Regions from separate parts of the Sporosarcina sp. P19 genome, predicted to be linked through region 3. Evidence: riboswitches for the same ligand, from Rfam matches in the RefSeq annotation. Region 3 holds a riboswitch; each other region holds the start of a gene.
What was found. A riboswitch is a leader RNA that binds a small molecule or an ion and turns the genes downstream of it on or off. The one in region 3 is predicted to bind cobalamin.

Region 1: another riboswitch for cobalamin. It lies ahead of CSV74_RS12340 (ABC transporter substrate-binding protein); the one in region 3 lies ahead of CSV74_RS13890 (DUF4430 domain-containing protein).
Region 2: another riboswitch for cobalamin. It lies ahead of metE (5-methyltetrahydropteroyltriglutamate--homocysteine S-methyltransferase); the one in region 3 lies ahead of CSV74_RS13890 (DUF4430 domain-containing protein).

The regions. Positions count from the first base shown of each region.
Region 1 is NZ_PDYR01000011.1:96,494-102,707, forward strand. Features, by position in the region: gene CSV74_RS12325 (transglycosylase domain-containing protein) at 1-249, opposite strand, end outside; gene CSV74_RS12330 (YwiB family protein) at 408-824, shown strand; gene argS (arginine--tRNA ligase) at 821-2,488, shown strand; cobalamin riboswitch at 3,083-3,209, shown strand; gene CSV74_RS12340 (ABC transporter substrate-binding protein) at 3,350-4,336, shown strand; gene CSV74_RS12345 (FecCD family ABC transporter permease) at 4,329-5,321, shown strand; gene CSV74_RS12350 (adenosylcobinamide amidohydrolase) at 5,324-6,214, shown strand, end outside.
Region 2 is NZ_PDYR01000009.1:68,996-75,209, reverse strand. Features, by position in the region: gene ribH (6,7-dimethyl-8-ribityllumazine synthase) at 1-448, shown strand, start outside; gene metE (5-methyltetrahydropteroyltriglutamate--homocysteine S-methyltransferase) at 677-2,971, opposite strand; cobalamin riboswitch at 3,118-3,250, opposite strand; gene CSV74_RS10885 (malate synthase G) at 3,640-5,829, shown strand; gene CSV74_RS10880 (hydrolase) at 5,967-6,214, shown strand, end outside.
Region 3 is NZ_PDYR01000015.1:12,555-18,768, reverse strand. Features, by position in the region: gene CSV74_RS16785 (hypothetical protein) at 429-584, opposite strand; gene rpmJ (50S ribosomal protein L36) at 673-738, opposite strand; cobalamin riboswitch at 989-1,130, shown strand; gene CSV74_RS13890 (DUF4430 domain-containing protein) at 1,286-3,331, shown strand; gene CSV74_RS13885 (prenyltransferase/squalene oxidase repeat-containing protein) at 3,350-5,185, shown strand; gene CSV74_RS13880 (DUF4430 domain-containing protein) at 5,195-5,749, shown strand; gene CSV74_RS13875 (energy-coupling factor transporter transmembrane component T) at 5,750-6,214, shown strand, end outside.

The DNA of each region.
Region 1 (6,214 bases), on a different contig from region 3:
CGACATATCAGACAGCTTCATCCAATAACGTCGATGTTGTGAAAAATGATCTCCAATCTGATGTCCACTATGATCAAGGAACAAGGAAGCCTTTGGTACGCTCAATGAAGGGGCACCAAGTACTTGAGCATATATTCGAAGGGCGATTAAGACAGTTAGGATTGCGGCTATTGACGTGATCGACAGAGATAATACAATCTTTTTCCATTTTTTACGATTTGTAGACTTTATATAATCGGTACGTTTCATTGCGCATCACATCCCGTTCCATTCAGTATCTTTTGACAGTATGGTACGGTTATGGACGGATTAAACGGTTCGTAGGAAAAGTTTAGATGTGTAACATTGAAACTAATGCCAGAAGAAGTGTATAATGAGTGAATCTATTTACTTAAGGCGGTGAACGAATGGAAGCGCCAAAAATGGAAGTTCAGCTCCGTTCCGTTATTCAACATCCAGACCAGCAAGCAGAAACGCATACGATGCAGGCAACTGGAGAACTCATTGAGAAAAAAGGACAGGCTTACTTATTGTTTGAAGAACGAACAGAAGGAATGCCATCAGTCCGAACGACCGTGAAATTACATGCCGATGATGCCTTCATCATGCGTAAGGGCGGCGTACAGATGCGATTGCCTTTCAGACAGGACGATGTCCGTTTCGGTACGTACGGTAATGGTCCTGCCGTTATGGATTTAGCCGTTCATACCAATCAACTGGAGTGGGTACCAGGACGCTTTACAGTAGCGTACGACTTACATTCAGACGAAAGTTTATTAGGGAAATACCATTTGACAATAACCTACTCGGAGGTAACACAATGAATGCAGTAGAGCAGATTCAACATGAAATTAAAGTAGCATTGCACGAAGCGATTGAAAAAGCACAATTAGTAGAAGGTGCAGAAATTCCGGAAATTAAACTGGAATCACCAAGAAGTAAAGAGAACGGTGACTATGCAGCGAATATCGCCATGCAGTTGACGAAACTAGCAAAAAAGCCACCACGGGCAATCGCGGAAAGTATTTTGGAGCACCTCGATACGACGAACACAGCAATTGACTCCATTGAAATCGCTGGACCTGGCTTCCTCAATATTCGCTTGAAAACAGACAGCCTTGGAAATATCGTGAAGACCGTCCTTGATCAAGGAGCTGACTACGGACGTTCCGACAGTGGACAACAACAAAAAATTCAAGTTGAATTCGTCTCAGCGAACCCAACAGGCGACTTGCACTTAGGGCACGCACGCGGAGCTTCGCTAGGCGATTCATTATGTAATATTCTCGATAAAGCAGGCTATGACGTAGCGCGCGAATACTATATAAACGATGCAGGTAATCAAATAAACAACTTGGCGTTATCTATAGACGTTCGTTATTTCGAAGCGCTTGGATTGGAAAAAGAAATGCCTGAAGATGGCTATCGTGGTGCAGATATTATCACGATCGCAAAAGGCCTGGTCGAACAATACGGCGACAAGTATGTCGATGTTCCAGAAGAAGAGCGACTGGCATTTTTCCGTGAGCACGGCTTGAATATCGAACTGGATAAACTGAAGAAAGACTTGGCGGACTTCCGCGTTCATTTTGATAACTGGTTCTCAGAGACGTCCCTATATAACAACGGCAAGATTGAAGTCGCACTTAATAAACTTCGTGAAAACGGCCATGTCTTTGAAGAAGACGGTGCCACTTGGTTCCGCTCCACTACATTTGGTGACGACAAAGACCGTGTACTAATCAAACAAGACGGTTCATTCACATACTTAACACCGGACATCGCGTATCACCAAGACAAATTGAGTCGCGGATTCGATAAACTCATCAATATTTGGGGAGCAGACCACCACGGATATATTCCACGTATGAAAGCGGCAATCCAAGCACTTGGCTATGACCGCGATACGCTCGAAGTAGAAGTGGCGCAAATGGTTCAGCTCTATAAAGACGGAGAAAAATTCAAGATGAGCAAGCGGACAGGCAAAGCAGTCACACTGCGTGAACTCGTAGAAGAAGTCGGCTTAGACGCTGTACGTTATTTCTTTGCGATGCGCTCAGGCGATGCACAAATGGACTTCGATCTAGATTTGGCAGTATCCAAATCCAATGAAAACCCTGTCTATTACGCACAATATGCACACGCACGTATTTGCTCGATTCTACGTCAGGCAAAAGAACAGAACGTAGAAGCGTCAACAGAGAACGTCACGTTATTGCAAGATGAAAAAGAGCTAGAGCTACTGAAGAAGCTCGGAGACTTCCCGAAACTAATCAGCGACTCGGCACGCATGCGCGCACCGCATCGTGTAACAACATATATCCAGGAACTAGCAGCTACATTCCATAGTTTCTACAACGCTAACAAGGTGCTTGATCCGGAAAATAAAGATCTTTCCGAAGCACGTTTGGCTTTGATTACAGCGACTAAAACGACGATTGCGAACGCGTTGAAATTAGTTGGCGTGCAAGCACCTGAAAGAATGTAATATATCAAAAAAGGCCAAGCAGATCGACTGCTTGGCCTTTTCTTTGTGAATGGGAAAGGGGAAAGCAACGTTTCGCTGCGTTCCAGGCGGACGCGTTCGGGAGGGGTCTCACCTGATATCCTCCCCGGGTCGCCGCCTCAAGTACAAAGATGTGCTCCTAACGCTTCGCTTTTACTCGCAAAAGCCGTCCTCCGTAACGGCTCTCACTTCGCTTCACTAGTGTTTCTTTCTTGAGTTAGAGAATGAAGTTCAAGAGCTTACGGGTGATTATGTTGTGAGGTCGGGAGGAAAAGGCAAAGTTTCGCTTCGTAATTCTTTGGTTTAAAAAGTTCCAATGACGCTAGACACATCAACAACTTAAAAGCGGTTCAACCTGCCAACACAACGAAAAGTAGGGAGTGAGGCGGAAGCAGGGGGCGACTCCCAGAGGATCAGGTCGACAGATGAGACAACCAAAGAGAGTGCAACGAACTGGTTGGCTCATCGCGGCCCCTCAGGAAAGCGTCCCCCTGCTGGAGCCTCACTCCCATGCCCCACTCAATCTCCTCCTATCCCCTGTACAACCAACGCTATTATCGCTATAATAAGTCATAATTACATATCTTCTAAAAAGGTTCTCAAAACTTGAGATGAAAAGCGAAATCGGTTCAAATCCGATGCGGTCCCGCCACTGTATGTGCCATGCACAAGCCAGGTCACCTGCCTTTTTAGAAAATGAAGTTCCGCAGCAACCTACGAGGATAGGTACAGTGGAAGAAATCACGTATTGATTTCATCCCGCCTAATCCTTCGAACTATCGAAGGTTTTTTTCATGTCTGCGGCTTGCGTAATGCAACACACATATTAAAGGAGGAACACACATGAAGAAGTTTTGGCAACTGATGCTGACGGCAATGCTTGCGGTACTACTACTCGCAGCATGCGGAAGTGACAGTAAAAAAGAAGAAACACCAGCAGATGAAAAACAAGCTGGCGAAGAAACGAACACAGAACAACAATCGACGGATACAACGAGTTATCCATACACCCTGACAGACGCGGCTGGCAAAGAACTTACATTTGAACAAGCGCCGGAAACTGTAATTTCATTAGTTCCAAGCAATACGGAAATTTTATTCGGTATTGATGCAGGAGATCAAGTCATTGCAGTAACAGAAAACGATGACTACCCTAAGGAAGTAACGGAGCTTGATACAGTAGGGGACTTTACGGTCAACGTGGAAAAAGTCATTTCATTGGAGCCGGAAGCAGTATTTGCACATGAAATGATGATGGGTTCAAGTGAAGAAGGATTGAATCAAATTCGTGACGCAGGCATCCCTGTGATCGTCGTACCAAATGCTGAGACATTTGACGAGACATATGAAACAATTGAACTGATTGGTGCAGTCATGGACAAAAATGTGGAAGCGAATCAAATCGTCGAAGATATGAAAACAAAAGTTGCGGATATTGAAAAGAAAGCAGCAGACATTACAGACAAGAAGCGCGTGTTTGTTGAAAACTCCGATGCACCTGAAATTTATACGCCAGGAAAGGGAACATTCCCACAGCAATTTTTAGATATGATAAACGCTGAAAACATCGTGACAGAAGAGGGCTGGATTATGATCAGTCCTGAAAAGATTGTAGATGAAAATCCGGATGTAATTTTGGCTATGTATAGTTATATTCCAAACGTCGTAGAAAACATTAAAACTCGTGACGGGTTCGATGCGGTTACTGCGATCAAAGAAGATCAAGTCATTCAATTGGATGAAGATATTACAAGCCGTACAGGTCCACGTTTAGCTGACGGATTAGAATTGTTTGCAAAAGCAGTCTATCCTGAGGTATTCGGTGAATAAAACCGCTCTCGCCTATGTCGTGTCGATTGCCACGTTGCTTGTGGCAATCTGGCTCGGCGTATCGATCGGTACAGTGAAAATACCAATAGAGACGCTATGGAATCAATCGGACGCGACCGCAAGTAATATTTTGTGGAAGATCCGTATGCCTCGTGTGTTGCTGGCGGGAATCGTCGGTGCCTCACTGGCTATTTCAGGAGCCGCTTTCCAAGGGCTGTTGAAAAACCCATTAGCTGATCCTTACACCCTCGGAGTGTCATCCGGTGCCTCTGTCGGCGCCGTGATCACACTCTTTTTTGGTATTTCTCTACCGGTTCTTGGCGCATTCACCTTACCTGTATTTAGTATGGTCGGTGCTGCAGTGACGATGTTTCTAGTGATCGGTTTTGCCCGTCTCGTCGATCGATCAATGAAAATGGAAACGATTATTTTGACAGGCATTATTTTCGGTTCGTTTCTTGGCTCCGTGCTGTCGCTGATGATCGCGTTAACGCAAGAAGAACTCCGTCAGATCGTGGGTTGGCTGCTTGGTAGCGTATCCATGCGCGGATGGAATTATATTCTAATGGTACTGCCGTTTTTCATCATCGGCTCATTCATGCTGTGGCTCAATCGTCGCGAATTGAACGCTTTATTATTCGGTGAAGAACGCGCGCATCATCTTGGGGTCAATGTCAAACAGCGTAAATTAATGATTTTGCTTGGCGGTTCGGTATTAACCGGTTCTGCTGTTGCTGTGTCTGGGACAATCGGCTTCGTGGGCCTAGTTGTCCCTCATATGACACGTATGCTATGGGGCTCTGATCACCGTCACGTGTTGCCGTTATCATTATTCAACGGTGCCTCATTATTAATCATTTGCGATCTCGTCGCACGAACGGTTATTTCGCCGGCTGAATTACCGGTCGGCGTCATTACAGCATTCATTGGCGCTCCGGTGTTTGCTTACATCTTTTACAAACAACGTAGAAAAGGAGCGATGTGAAGATGTTGCAAGTGGAGAACTTATCAGGAGGCTACGGCAAAGAACCGATTGTGCGAAATGTGTCGTTCCACGTGGAAAAAGGAGAAGTTCTTGGGATTTTAGGGCCGAATGGTAGCGGAAAGTCAACCTTACTGAAAATCATTTCGGGTATTTTGCCGAAACAAAGCGGCAAGGTAATGATTGCAGGAAAACCTTCTGGCGCATATAGCCAAAAGCAATTCGCGCAGCAAGTAGCCGTCTTGCCACAGCTTCATGCCCATGCTTTTTCCCATAGCGTGAAAGACACCGTCGCTCTCGGTCGTTATCCGTATCAGTCAGGGATTTTCTCGAGCTGGTCGGAGCTGGACGAGCAAGCGGTGCAGGAAGCGATGAACCATACAGGTGTCACGCGATATGAAAATACCGCCATTGAATTATTATCTGGAGGCGAGCAACAACGCGTATTCGTTGCGCAAGCACTCGCCCAGCAAGCACCTATTTTATTATTGGATGAACCAACGAATCATCTAGACATTGCGCATCAGCAGCAATTGCTCGATACGATCCGCAATCAAGCGAGACAGAAGGGGATCACGGTCATTTCAGTATTTCACGACATCAATCTGGCCGCTCTTTATTGCGATCGCCTGCTGCTGTTGAAGAACGGGGAAGTAGCATCAATGGGTGTACCGCAAGACGTTGTACTCGAGTCAGAGATTCATCATGTGTACAATGCGCGTGTCAAAACGCAACCCCATCCTGAAATGCCAAAGCCTCAAATGACGCTATTGCCGAACTTGCAAGAAAAGGTAGAACAGTTTTGTGTAAAGAAAGCGGACGTAATGATTCAAGAAGATCATGTCTTGTTGCAATCAAGCCAACCGTTGAAGACGATTTCTTCCGCTGTCCATAAT
Region 2 (6,214 bases), on a different contig from region 3:
ACATTTAGTAGGTACTGGTTTAAAAGTAGGTATCGTCGTAGGGCGGTTTAACGAGTTCATCACAGGGAAGTTACTTTCTGGTGCACAAGACGCGTTTAAACGTCATGGTGTAGATGAAGCGGATGTAGACATAGCGTGGGTGCCAGGTGCGTTTGAAATCTCGTTAATCGCAAAGAAAATGGCAGATTCTAAAAAATATGACGCAGTCATTACACTAGGCACGGTCATCCGTGGTGCGACTCCTCATTTTGACTTTGTTTGTAATGAAGTGGCAAAAGGTGTTTCGCAAGCTGGTATGCAATCAGGTATCCCTGTAATCTTTGGAGTGCTCACAACGGATACAATTGAGCAATCAATCGAGCGTGCAGGCACTAAGGCGGGGAACAAAGGCTGGGACGCAGCGGTGTCTGCTATTGAGATGGCGAACCTAACGAAGCAGTTTGATTGATTAATAATAGAGTAAAAAGAGGATGTCCCGGAAGTTACTATACTTCATGGGGTGTCCTCTTTTATAATGTGTAATTCAAATTCAAATTCAAATTCAAGTGCAAGATTGAAAGGGTTAGCGAATGAATGTAACATCCCCAACACCCATGCAAGCTGCTCTATTACAAACTCTATGAACAAAAAAACTGTCTAAGAAACCATATTGGTTTCTTAGACAGTACTAAATTCGTTATTTTACCGCTACTACGCCTAACTTTTCTCGTGCCTGAACAGTGGCAATTACCATATTCTTCAATGCTGCAACTGTTTCTTCACGCTTTCTTGTCTTCAAACCACAATCCGGGTTGATCCAGAACTGGTTAGGCTCTAGCACTTCAAGACCTTTGTTGATAATCTCTGTCATCTCTTCGACTGCAGGGACGCGTGGGCTATGGATGTCATAGACACCTAGACCGATTCCTTTGTCGTAATGATACTCATTGAAAGCCTCGACCAAGTCGCCGTGACTACGTGAAGTTTCAATAGAGATGACGTCTGCATCCAGTGCGCTGATCGCTTCGATAAAGTCATTGAAATCACAATAGCACATATGTGTATGAATTTGCGTCGTATCTTCGACTGATGCTGTGGATACGCGGAAAGCATTAACAGCCCAGTCCAGATAATGTTTCCACTCAGCTTTCTTTAATGGAAGACCTTCTCGAAGTGCTGGCTCGTCAACTTGGATCATATGAATGCCGGCTGCTTCAAGCGCTTCAATTTCCTTACGCAAAGCGAGTGCAATTTGGTTTGTCACTTCTTCTCTCGACAAGTCGTCACGAACGAATGACCAGTTTAAAATAGTGACAGGACCCGTAAGCATTCCTTTTACTTCATGATCTGTAAGGGATTTTGCATAAACGGATTCTTCCACAGTCATGGGTTTAGTGAACGCAACGTCTCCGAAGATGATTGGAGGCTTAACACAACGTGAACCGTAGGATTGTACCCATGCTTTCTCAGTAAAGACAAAACCGCCCAGCTTTTCACCGAAATATTCCACCATGTCCGTACGTTCGAATTCGCCATGTACCAAGACATCAAGTCCCAAGTCCTCTTGAATATCGATCCACTCTTTAATTTCAGCATTAACAAAATCTTTGTATTGCTGATTCGTAATTTCACCTTTTCTCCATTTATTCCGTGTAGCCCGTACTTCTGGCGTTTGTGGGAAACTGCCGATTGTTGTAGTAGGAAGTAGTGGCAATTGGAATTTTTCCTGTTGCTTCACTTTACGTTCTGCAAATGGAAGATTTCGCTTACTGTCAGAAAGTAGACTTCCGGAAGTCGCTTGGCGTACTTCTTTATTATTGCGAGCAGGAAGGGCATTAAATGCAGTCAGTGCTGCTTCACTGTCTTCAAATACTTTAGTGAATTTTTCTTTTCCATATTGTAAAGCTGTTTGAATAGCTTTGATTTCTTCCATCTTCTCGTCAGCGAATGCTAATGCGTTCAAGATGGTTTGATCTAGTTTCTGTTCCGAGCGAGTCGTGACAGGTGAGTGGAGCAAGCTACATGAAGGTTGAATCCACAATTTATCAGGTGAAACTTGCTGTTGGATTGTTTCAGTCAATGTAAGCTTTTTCTGTAAATTAGAACGCCATACGTTGCGTCCATCTACAATCCCTGCCGCAAGTACTTTGTCTTTTGGGAAGCCATGTTGTTTCAGATTATCTAAGTTTTTCTCGCGTCCGTGGACGAAATCGAGTCCGATCGCTGCAACAGGTAACGCAATCGTTTCTGTATAATGTTCAACTGAATCAAAGTATGTCTGTAGAAGAATATTCAGTCCGCTTAGATTATTTGTCAGTTGTGAATAAATTTCTGTTACAGTTTTCATTTCATCTGAGCTGATTGATGTACATAAAATTGGCTCATCGATTTGAACCCATTGTACTCCTTCATCCTGTAATTCCTGGAGTACTCTTTGATAAAGTGGGATCAATTGCAGGATGATAGATGGTACATCATTATCCTCAAACCCTTTAGATAATTTCAATAATGTATAGGGGCCAAGTAGAACGGGTTTACCTTCAATACCTAGTTCTTTCTTTGCTTCACGATAAGCAGCTAGCGGTTTATTTTCAGTTAGTTCAAAACGCTGACCTTCGTATTCGGGCACGATATAGTGATAGTTCGTATTGAACCATTTTGTCATTTCGGAAGCGACTGCCTCATCATTACCGCGAGCCATCGAAAAGTATGTGGAAGTGGAAACTTGTCCGCCTTTCCAGTTATAGCGTGAAGGGATGATTCCAAACATTGCAGACGTATCGAGTACACGATCATACAATGTGAAGTCACCTACAGCAATGAAATCAATTCCGGCATCTTGCTGTTTTTTTAAGTTCGCCAAGCGAATCTCTTTCGTTGTTTGAAGAAGATCATCCTCTGAAATCTTCTTTGACCAAAATGCCTCAAGTGCGCGTTTCCACTCACGATTTTCACCTATGACCGGATAGCCCGCTATACTACTTTTTACCATGGATAAATTCCCCCTTGATTTTTTATAATAAAAAAACATCTCTAGGGGAGATGTTAGAAATGCGAGTACATATAAAATAACATGCTAAAAATAGCATGCGTTTATAGACTGCGTCTGTCTAACACTTCCCTATTCATCGTAGGATTAAGCGTCATGAAAAATAGGCAGGTGTCTGGCTGGACGCATGGGCGTCTTCACAGTGGCGGGACCGCTCCAAGAAAAGGATTCCCTTTTAAGAAATGAAAGTATTTTCATTCCACCTACTTTTCAAACTATTCAATTCAGATGATTGTCTCTAAAACTATCACATGCAAAATAGTGTGTCAACTTGCTATCTGAATTTAGTGGTGGGTACCTAAAGAACAAATGGCGAAGTGAAATGATGAAACAGTGTATTACCTCTACTGTTATATAACTGATGTAAATAGACAGACTCAGACGTAATCAACCGTGATGCGAAAATTTTAACTATTCAGTTGAAAGTCAACTAGACTTTAGGTATGATATGTACTAACACGTCTTCAAGTGAAGAAGTCATTCGTTTGTTATGTGTCGATTTTTGATCGACAGGCTATGGGGTGTTGCCGAATAATGGACGATGATAGGTGTTCATCGCTATATGTTATACAACAGAATAGCGCAAAAAACATTAAGGGGTGGCTTTATCCATGACAAACTATGAAAAAGTAGGTAAATTGCAAGTCGCAACAGAACTATATAACTTCGTAAACGAAGAAGTTCTTCCGGACTTAGAAGTCCAAAGTGATCAATTTTGGACAAACTTTGATTCGCTCATTCATGAACTTGCTCCTGAAAACAAAGCGCTATTAGAAAAACGTGATGAATTGCAAAAGACCATTAGCGAATGGCACCAAAATAATAAAGGCGAAATTGATTTCGCTAAATATAAAGAGTTTTTACAAGAAATTGGCTACTTAGAGCCAGTTCCTGAAGATTTCAAAGTAACAACAGCAAACGTTGACAATGAAGTCGCAAACCAAGCAGGTTCACAATTGGTAGTTCCAATCGATAATGCTCGTTATGCATTAAATGCAGCGAATGCAAGATGGGGAAGTCTATACGACGCGCTTTATGGATCGGATGTAATTAGTAATGAAGCGGGTGCTGAAGCTGGCGTTCAATACAATCCGATTCGTGGACAAAAAGTAATCGATTTTGCGAAAAACTTGTTAGATCAAGCAGCGTCTTTAGCTGAAGGATCTCATGCAGAAGTAACAGCTTATAAAATTGCAGAAGGTAAACTTCAAGTAACGCTTGAAAGTGGTAACACAACTCCATTGAAAGATGAGTCCAAGTTCGTTGGATATAAAGGCTCTGAAGACGCACCGACTGCTGTATTGTTAGTGAATAATGGATTGCATATCGAAATCGCTATCGATCCCAATAATCCAATCGGTAAAAGTGATAAAGCAGGTGTGAAAGATCTTGTACTTGAAGCGGCACTCTCTACGTTGATGGACTGTGAAGACTCTATTGCTGCAGTAGATGCTGAAGATAAAGTTGGTGTATACCGTAACTGGCTTGGTCTAATGAAGGGCGACTTGGAATCAACATTCAAGCGCGGTAGTAACACAGTTACAAGAAAATTGAATCCAGATCGTACGTATACAGGCGGAGATGGCAAGGAGTTGATTCTGCGTGGTCGTTCATTGATGTTCGTACGTAACGTAGGTCATTTAATGACTAATAATGCAATCCTGGACGAAAATGGTAATGAAGTACCTGAAGGGATTTTGGACGGTGTTCTTACATCGCTGATTGCTACACATAACTTTAAAGAAAACACAGAGTTTAAAAACTCCCTTCACAATTCCATTTACATTGTAAAGCCGAAAATGCATAGTCCAGCTGAGGCGGCATTTGCGAATAAACTATTTGATCGTATTGAAGATCTACTAGGTGTTGAGCGCAACACAATTAAAATCGGAGTTATGGACGAAGAGCGTAGAATGTCACTGAATCTGAAATCGGCAATCAATGAAGTGAAAGAGCGTATTGCATTTATAAACACTGGATTCCTTGATCGTACAGGTGATGAAATCCATACGTCTATGGAAGCAGGTCCAGTTATTCGCAAAGCGGATATGAAGACGTCTAAATGGCTATCTTCTTATGAATCTGCAAACGTAGCAGTAGGAATTGGAGCGGGTCTACCAGGACACGCACAAATTGGAAAAGGAATGTGGGCAATGCCTGACTTAATGGCTGCAATGCTTGAACAGAAAATTGCTCATCCAAAAGCTGGAGCTAGCACTGCGTGGGTTCCATCACCAACAGCTGCAATTTTGCATGCATTGCACTACCATGAAGTAAATGTTAAAGATGTACAAGCCGGAATTGACAGTTCGATCGATTATCGCGATGGTATCCTTGACATTCCATTGGCACCTAAAGCGGATTGGTCTGCCGAAGAAGTACAATCTGAACTAGATAACAACGCACAAGGTATCCTGGGCTATGTAGTTCGCTGGATTGACCAAGGAGTAGGGTGTTCAACAGTTCCTGATATCAATGATGTCGGATTAATGGAAGACCGTGCAACATTACGTATTTCGAGTCAGCACATTGCAAACTGGTTACGTCATGGTGTTTGTACGAAAGAGCAAGTACAAGAAACTTTGGAGCGTATGGCAATTGTAGTGGATCAGCAGAACGCGGATGATGAGTTGTATCAGCCGATGGCACCAAACTATAATGATTCCATCGCGTTCCAAGCAGCGTCTGACCTAATATTTAAAGGGGCGGAACAGCCAAGTGGATATACGGAACCGATCTTGCATGCTCGTCGTATTGAAGCGAAAGCAAAAGCCAAACAAAAAGCGACAGTACAAAACTAATATCCATTACCAAACCGTCACTCTCTCACTAACGAAAGAGTGGCGGTTTTTTCTTGATTAGTCAAAAATGATATTTTTCTAATAAATCTGTAATCATGCTATACTAGCGAGAATGATGAAAAGGGGATGAGTAAAGCATGTTGCAAACAAATCAAACAGTTTTCGTATTAGTCGATGTACAAGGAAAGCTAGCGCAAATCGTTAATGAAAGTAAGGAATTACATGATAACTTGGAAAAACTGATCAGAGGATTACAAGTATTGGATATTCCTATACTATGGCTCGAACAATATCCTGATGGTCTAGGGCCGACTACCGAATCGTTATCGAACTTGCTTGAAAAACAACAACCGATTGCCAAAATGACATTTAGTGCAATGGGCAA
Region 3 (6,214 bases):
TGAAACAGGCCAGACAATTTACCATTTAATTAAAGATGGAAATAAAGACTTTAAGGATATTACTCTTCACACGAAGATGTTTGTAAGTGAAATGTAAATATATTTATCGACCTTTTTTGTTATGGGAGATGGTGCAAAGTTTACGGCTGGCTATGTTTGGCAGCGTCTCAATTGGCTCCGCTCGTTACAATTCAAGGGTTCTTATTAGGTTAATAGGCAGGGACTAGGATGGAGGTTTGAAAAAGGTTTTATTAGTTATATTGTCTATTATTCAGGTGCTACTTTGATTTTTGTAGCAATTAAATATAGTGAGAAGAAACGGTGGAAAGGCACTTTGATAACTACATAAACGAATACAGCGATCATGGTGATAAATTATCTAGAGAAACCAATTACGATTTGAAACTTGGTAAGTTTTATATTGCCAATTACTTTTTATGTTGAGCAGCATTTGATCTTTTTCTCTGTTCAATTTCTTTGCTAAGAACTTCATTAATTTCATTATAGGATAGACCAGATTCTGCATTAAGTTTTTTTACTTCGTCTATATTCGTTCCAGCTACCGTATATTTTTTCTTATCCATATGATAATCTCCCTTTACGTTCTATTTTTCGAATAGGCGCCTATTAATGTTCCCTATACTCTTTATGACTGGCATAGAGCATCCTATATTAGCCTTGACTTTGTTTATGTTTGGGATTTTCGCAAATTGGCTTGACAGATGGTCTGACTTTCATGGTTTTTATCCCCTTTATATAGGTGTGTGATAATAGTGGAAACATCTAGGCACTGCAATCTTTTAACTGAATATATAAGTATGATTTCCTATATTTCATTTATTATGTACATTGATTTGAAAAAGCTTTCGCATTAATGGCAACCTCTTTGGAAATAAGAGGTTTTAGTTATAAAAACGCTAAAAACAGAACCCTACTCCAGTTACACCGTCTATTGATTTTACATTACAAAAACTATATGCTTAGTAACAGTTACATAGAGTATTTTGGTTCTTTGTCTAGTATGCAAAGAGTAAATAGGAATCAGGTGAAAATCCTGAGCGGTCCGGCCACTGTAATAGGGAGAAAATGTGCCCTAAAGTCAGGAGACTTGCCAAAGTATGTAAACATGACACCTTCCGGTAAAGGGTGATTTGTGTATCATTCAATTTGTGCAGTTTAATTATTGAACATACATGGTCCCCATCTCATTCAGGAGGTGGGGACTTTTTGAATTCAATATTATTGCGCACCGTATACCTTTTATAATGAAGAAAGGAAGAGTTGAATGAAAAATACGAAGAATGCATTCATGAAATACAAAAACTATATCTACTACAGCCTCATCGTTTTGCTGCTATTTAGCACAATTACATATGCGACGACTTCTAATGAACAAGCCGCTGCATTTGATTTCAATGAAAAAGTAGAGGCTTCTACGCTGAAATTAGCTGGCGGCGGGGATGAATCTTCCAATACTGATACCAATAAGATGATAGAAAGTGATGCCAATCCAGAAGATCTATCGAAATCACAAGAACTGACAAATACGGACAAGTCACAAGAGAAACCGGAAGAAAAGCCGCAAAATCAACCACTCAACAAACTAGGAACTACCCATGCACCACTTAACTCATCGAAAACGAATGACAAGACCAATACACCTGCTGAGGGCAACAACAAACCCGCACCAGAAAAAACAAAGCCGAATACGAATACAGATATAGAAATCGTCGATGTGGCGGATCAACAAAATCGCTACTTCACGACGAACATCAAAAATAATGAAACAGTCACCGATCCGGTATATGTCGTCACCGTAAACCACTTGGACGATTCTCTCATTCCCCAGGAAATGAACGTGACGTTAAACGGCAAGCAACTGAATGATTTTACAGGCGAAATCACATTCATTGAAGGTACGAATGACATTCAATTCCAAGTTATCTATAAACAATCCGACAATAAACTACTTCGTGTCAGTCAATTGTACCGTGTGACGTTAAATAGTGATGATATCATCATCACAACAGACTTAAAAGATCAAACAGTGATGGAAGAGACGCTGACATTCACCGCGAAAGCTGTGCAAGGGGAAAAAGACGCGAAGCTGAAAGTGTTAAGTAATCATCAAGAACTAAAACCACTAGCTGGGGGTTCGTATACAGCTACATTAGTTGAAGGGGAAAACACGCTCAAGCTCACCGCGCAACTACATGGAAAAAAAGAGGAACAGACCTACACCGTGATCTATGAGAAAGAAAAAATCACTATTTCATTGGAAACAGACTTAAAAGACCAACAAGCAAATAGCGCAGAGTTTTCATTCTACGCGAAAGCGACCGCGAATGAAGTGGATGTACCCCTTGAGATTACCGTCAATGATCAACTAGTAAAATCGTCAGACGGCATGAATTATCGTGTGCAGCTGATCAATGGAACGAATACTGTCAAAGTCGCTGGACATTATCAAGACGAACAATTGGAAAGACAGTACACAATCACTTATAAAGATCCGAATGTGAACGAAAAACCACAAGTCGATCCGGATGCACCGAAACTAGTGACCGATCTAAAGTCAGGTAGCACGGTCAAAGGGGATATTAAGACGATCAACGTCTGGCCGGTGACCGCTTCAGGTGAACGGATTCGAGGGAAAAACGTCCAAGTGCAAGTTAATGGGGGAAATATTCCATTCACCTGGGATGACAGCTCGAAAACGAGTTATAAACTGACATTGCAGACGGGACAAAACAACGTCACGATTAAAGTATGGGACGATGAAGGGCGCACGGTGACCGAAACATTCACGGTTACATCAGTAGCGCCAGCAGAAGACGGTGTCATCGGACAAGTAACTATCAGTCTAGAAGCTTCCGTATTAGGAATCCCCTATCTCATCAAACCGACGAAGATGGATATACACCAAGGCCAAAGAGGTTCCTATATTCTGGATCAACTACTGCGCAATAATGGTTATGAATACGGTAAAACTGGAAACCTCGACAGTAGTTTCTATTTGCGCGACGTCAGTAAGCCAGGCATGTTGAACGGACTCCATATTCCTGATGATCTGTGGGAAGTAGTCGAGAAGGTGTCCACCACTTCAAATCGGGACATCTACTCACCAGACAGCCTAAGTGAATTCGATTTCGCTAACGGCTCCGGCTGGATGTATAGCGTCAATGGCGATTACCCGAACTATGGATTCTCGGATGCGTATTTCCTCGATGGAGATGTGGTGCGAGTTCGCTACACACTTCATTATGGGAAAGATATTGGCGGGCATGACAGTTCAGGTGAAAGCGGAGCGAATTGGAATAAAGAATGGTAAGGAAAGAGAAGTGACGGAATGAGAAATATTTATGCATGGCTAGTGACAGTCGTGATAATGACGGCGGTACTCCTGCCGTCTGTTGCGTTCGCGACACCTGAAAGTGAAGAATCATTGCTGCACACAATTGAACAAATTATTGCGTGGAAAAAACAAGATGAGAATATTGCAGATTCTGACCCATTGCTGAGCAAGCCGTTTCTTGCGCATGCGGGGAACACGAACGGTGACTGGTATCCGATAGGCCTCGGCCGTATTGGCTATCCTGACGATTACCAGGCGTATCTCGCGGTCATCAAGAACAATGTGATAGAACGCTATAAAACGAAAGATCAACTCAGCGATATGAAAGCGACGGAATGGCACCGGATTTCATTGGCGATATTGGCAGCTGGCGGTGATCCGACGGCGGTTGGGGATAGTAACTTGATCGCGGACGGCACGTATAACCGTGGAATGAAAACATCTCTAGGTGCACAAGGTATCAACGGCTGGATCTGGGGGCTGATCACACTCGACAGTATGCGTTATAAAGTGCCGGATGACGCGGACATGACAAGAATCGAGATCATTAAAGAAATTATCTCACTGCAACTTGAAGATGGCGGATTTTCGTTCTATCAAGACGAAGCAGAAACTGATATGACCGCCATGGCAATTCAAGCGCTCGCGCCATATTACCAAAGCATGGAAGAGTTCACTTATACACAAAAAGATACAGGTGAGAATGTTACGAAAACGATTCACATGATTGTCGACGAAGCACTAAAAAAGTTATCGGATATGCAAACATCAACTGGTGGCTTCAGCACGCAAGAAGACGACAACGTCGAAAGTGCGGCACAAGTACTCGTTGCGCTGACGTCGCTCGGTATCCATCCCGATGAAGACGAACGCTTTAAAAAAGGCGATCACACGTTGCTCGATTTCATTATGGACTATCAAATGGAAGACGGAGGTTTTGTCCACGCGAAAACGTATAACGCGGATAATCCTTCTTCCTTACCGGATGAATCGAACTCGATGGCTTCGGAGCAAGTTCTCTATGCGCTGGTGTCGCTCTACCGACTCGAAAACGGCTACCGTACGATGTATGATTTCCGTCCTGAAAACCCGCAAGAGATGAAGCAGCAAATGCTTACATTGATGGAAGATATTCAGGACATCGATGAACAGACCAACGCCAAGCAACTCCAGCAATTGCTCGATACATATGAAAACTTCCCTATAGAGGAGCGTTCCTATGTCTACAACTTCCATAAACTCGCGGAAGCTGCAACAAAGCAATCGATCCAACTCGATCTTCCTGCATTCAGCGAAGCGTATGAAATTAATACGAAAGGCAATGGCGCGATTGCACCGATCTATCAGGAGCAAACCGCGCCACGAAATATTACCGAACAAGATGTAGAAAAAATCGATGCGATTTCTACACCCTTGACGACAGAGCATTATATTGACGTCGTTTCGATGATCGATCAGTTCGAACAAGCAGACAATAAAGGCGACTTTGAAAAGGAATTGGCTCAGCTATACGAGTACAAAGAAGAAATTGAGAAAATGGAAGCCGAGATTCAGAGCATTAATGATATGGTGCTCGATCAACTGTATCCATTCAATGAATTAACAAGTAAAGACCGAGACAACGTCGATGCGATTCTCGAGCGATTCAACGCGCTATCTCCGTATGATCAAGGAAAGGTCTTGAACTATGAAGACCTCAAAAAATCGAAAACGCAAATTGACAATGCTGTGAGAGCGAAGCGCATTTCATGGGTACTCGGAATCATTGCAGTAGGTTTAATCATCGTAGTGATGAGTAGAATCCAAAAAAGAAGGCGTCAAAGAGATTAGAGGGATATAATGAAGAAAGATCTATTAGTTGTAGCATTCATCCTCTTTATCGTCGGCTGGCTCGTCACGGGAACGAAGATTCAATCCGTGGAAGAGTATTACTTGACCCATATCGACGAAATTACGGAAGACTCGGAGACGGTGACGCTTGAAATACGCAGTGACACCGTTCTCGACGCGATGGACAAGCTGAAACCGGGTCTTGAGAAATATGTAGAACCAGACGGCGAGATCCTTAAAAAAACGGAGTACGTGCTGCGTAGTGGCGATACCGCGTTTGATTTACTCGACCGCGCGACACGTCATCACCGCATCCCGATGGAGTACCAAGGAGCTGACTACAATATTTACAACAGTATTTACGTCCAAGGCATTAATTATTTATATGAGTTCAATTGTGGTCCGTTAAGTGGCTGGATGTACAAAGTGAACGGCGAATTCCCGAGCCGTGGTGTTAGTCAATACGAGCTGCAAGACGGCGATGAAGTAGAGTTTCATTACACATGTGATGTAGGTAGAGATCTAGAGGGCTATATACGTAAATCAAAGAAAGTAGGAAACTAGATGAGCGCATTCTCAAACTTTCACCCTATATTGCTACTTGTCTACGTTACAGTCGTTGTTGTCACGATGTTCAGCTCTTTTCATCCGATCATCGTGGCGCTTGCTCTGATCGGCAGCATTCTGTACTTCTTCATGCTGCACGGAATTCGGACCGCAAGTAAAGACGTGGTCTATTACTTTTTCGTCTTCCTGCTAATTGCCGCAGCCTATCCATCGTATGTACATAACGGTTTCACCCCATTGTTTTTCCTCAATGACCACGCGGTGACGCTTGAAGCGGTAACGAAAGGACTTGTCCTGGCAGGTGCCGTTGTCGCCACGTGTTTTTGGACGAAGAACTATTTCGAGATTTTTACGACGAATAAAGTGCTTGCCGTACTGACACGAGTGTCCGCTAACCTCGGCATCCTCGTTTCCATGCTGTGGCGTTTCATTCCGATATTCAAAACGAAATGGCATGAAAAG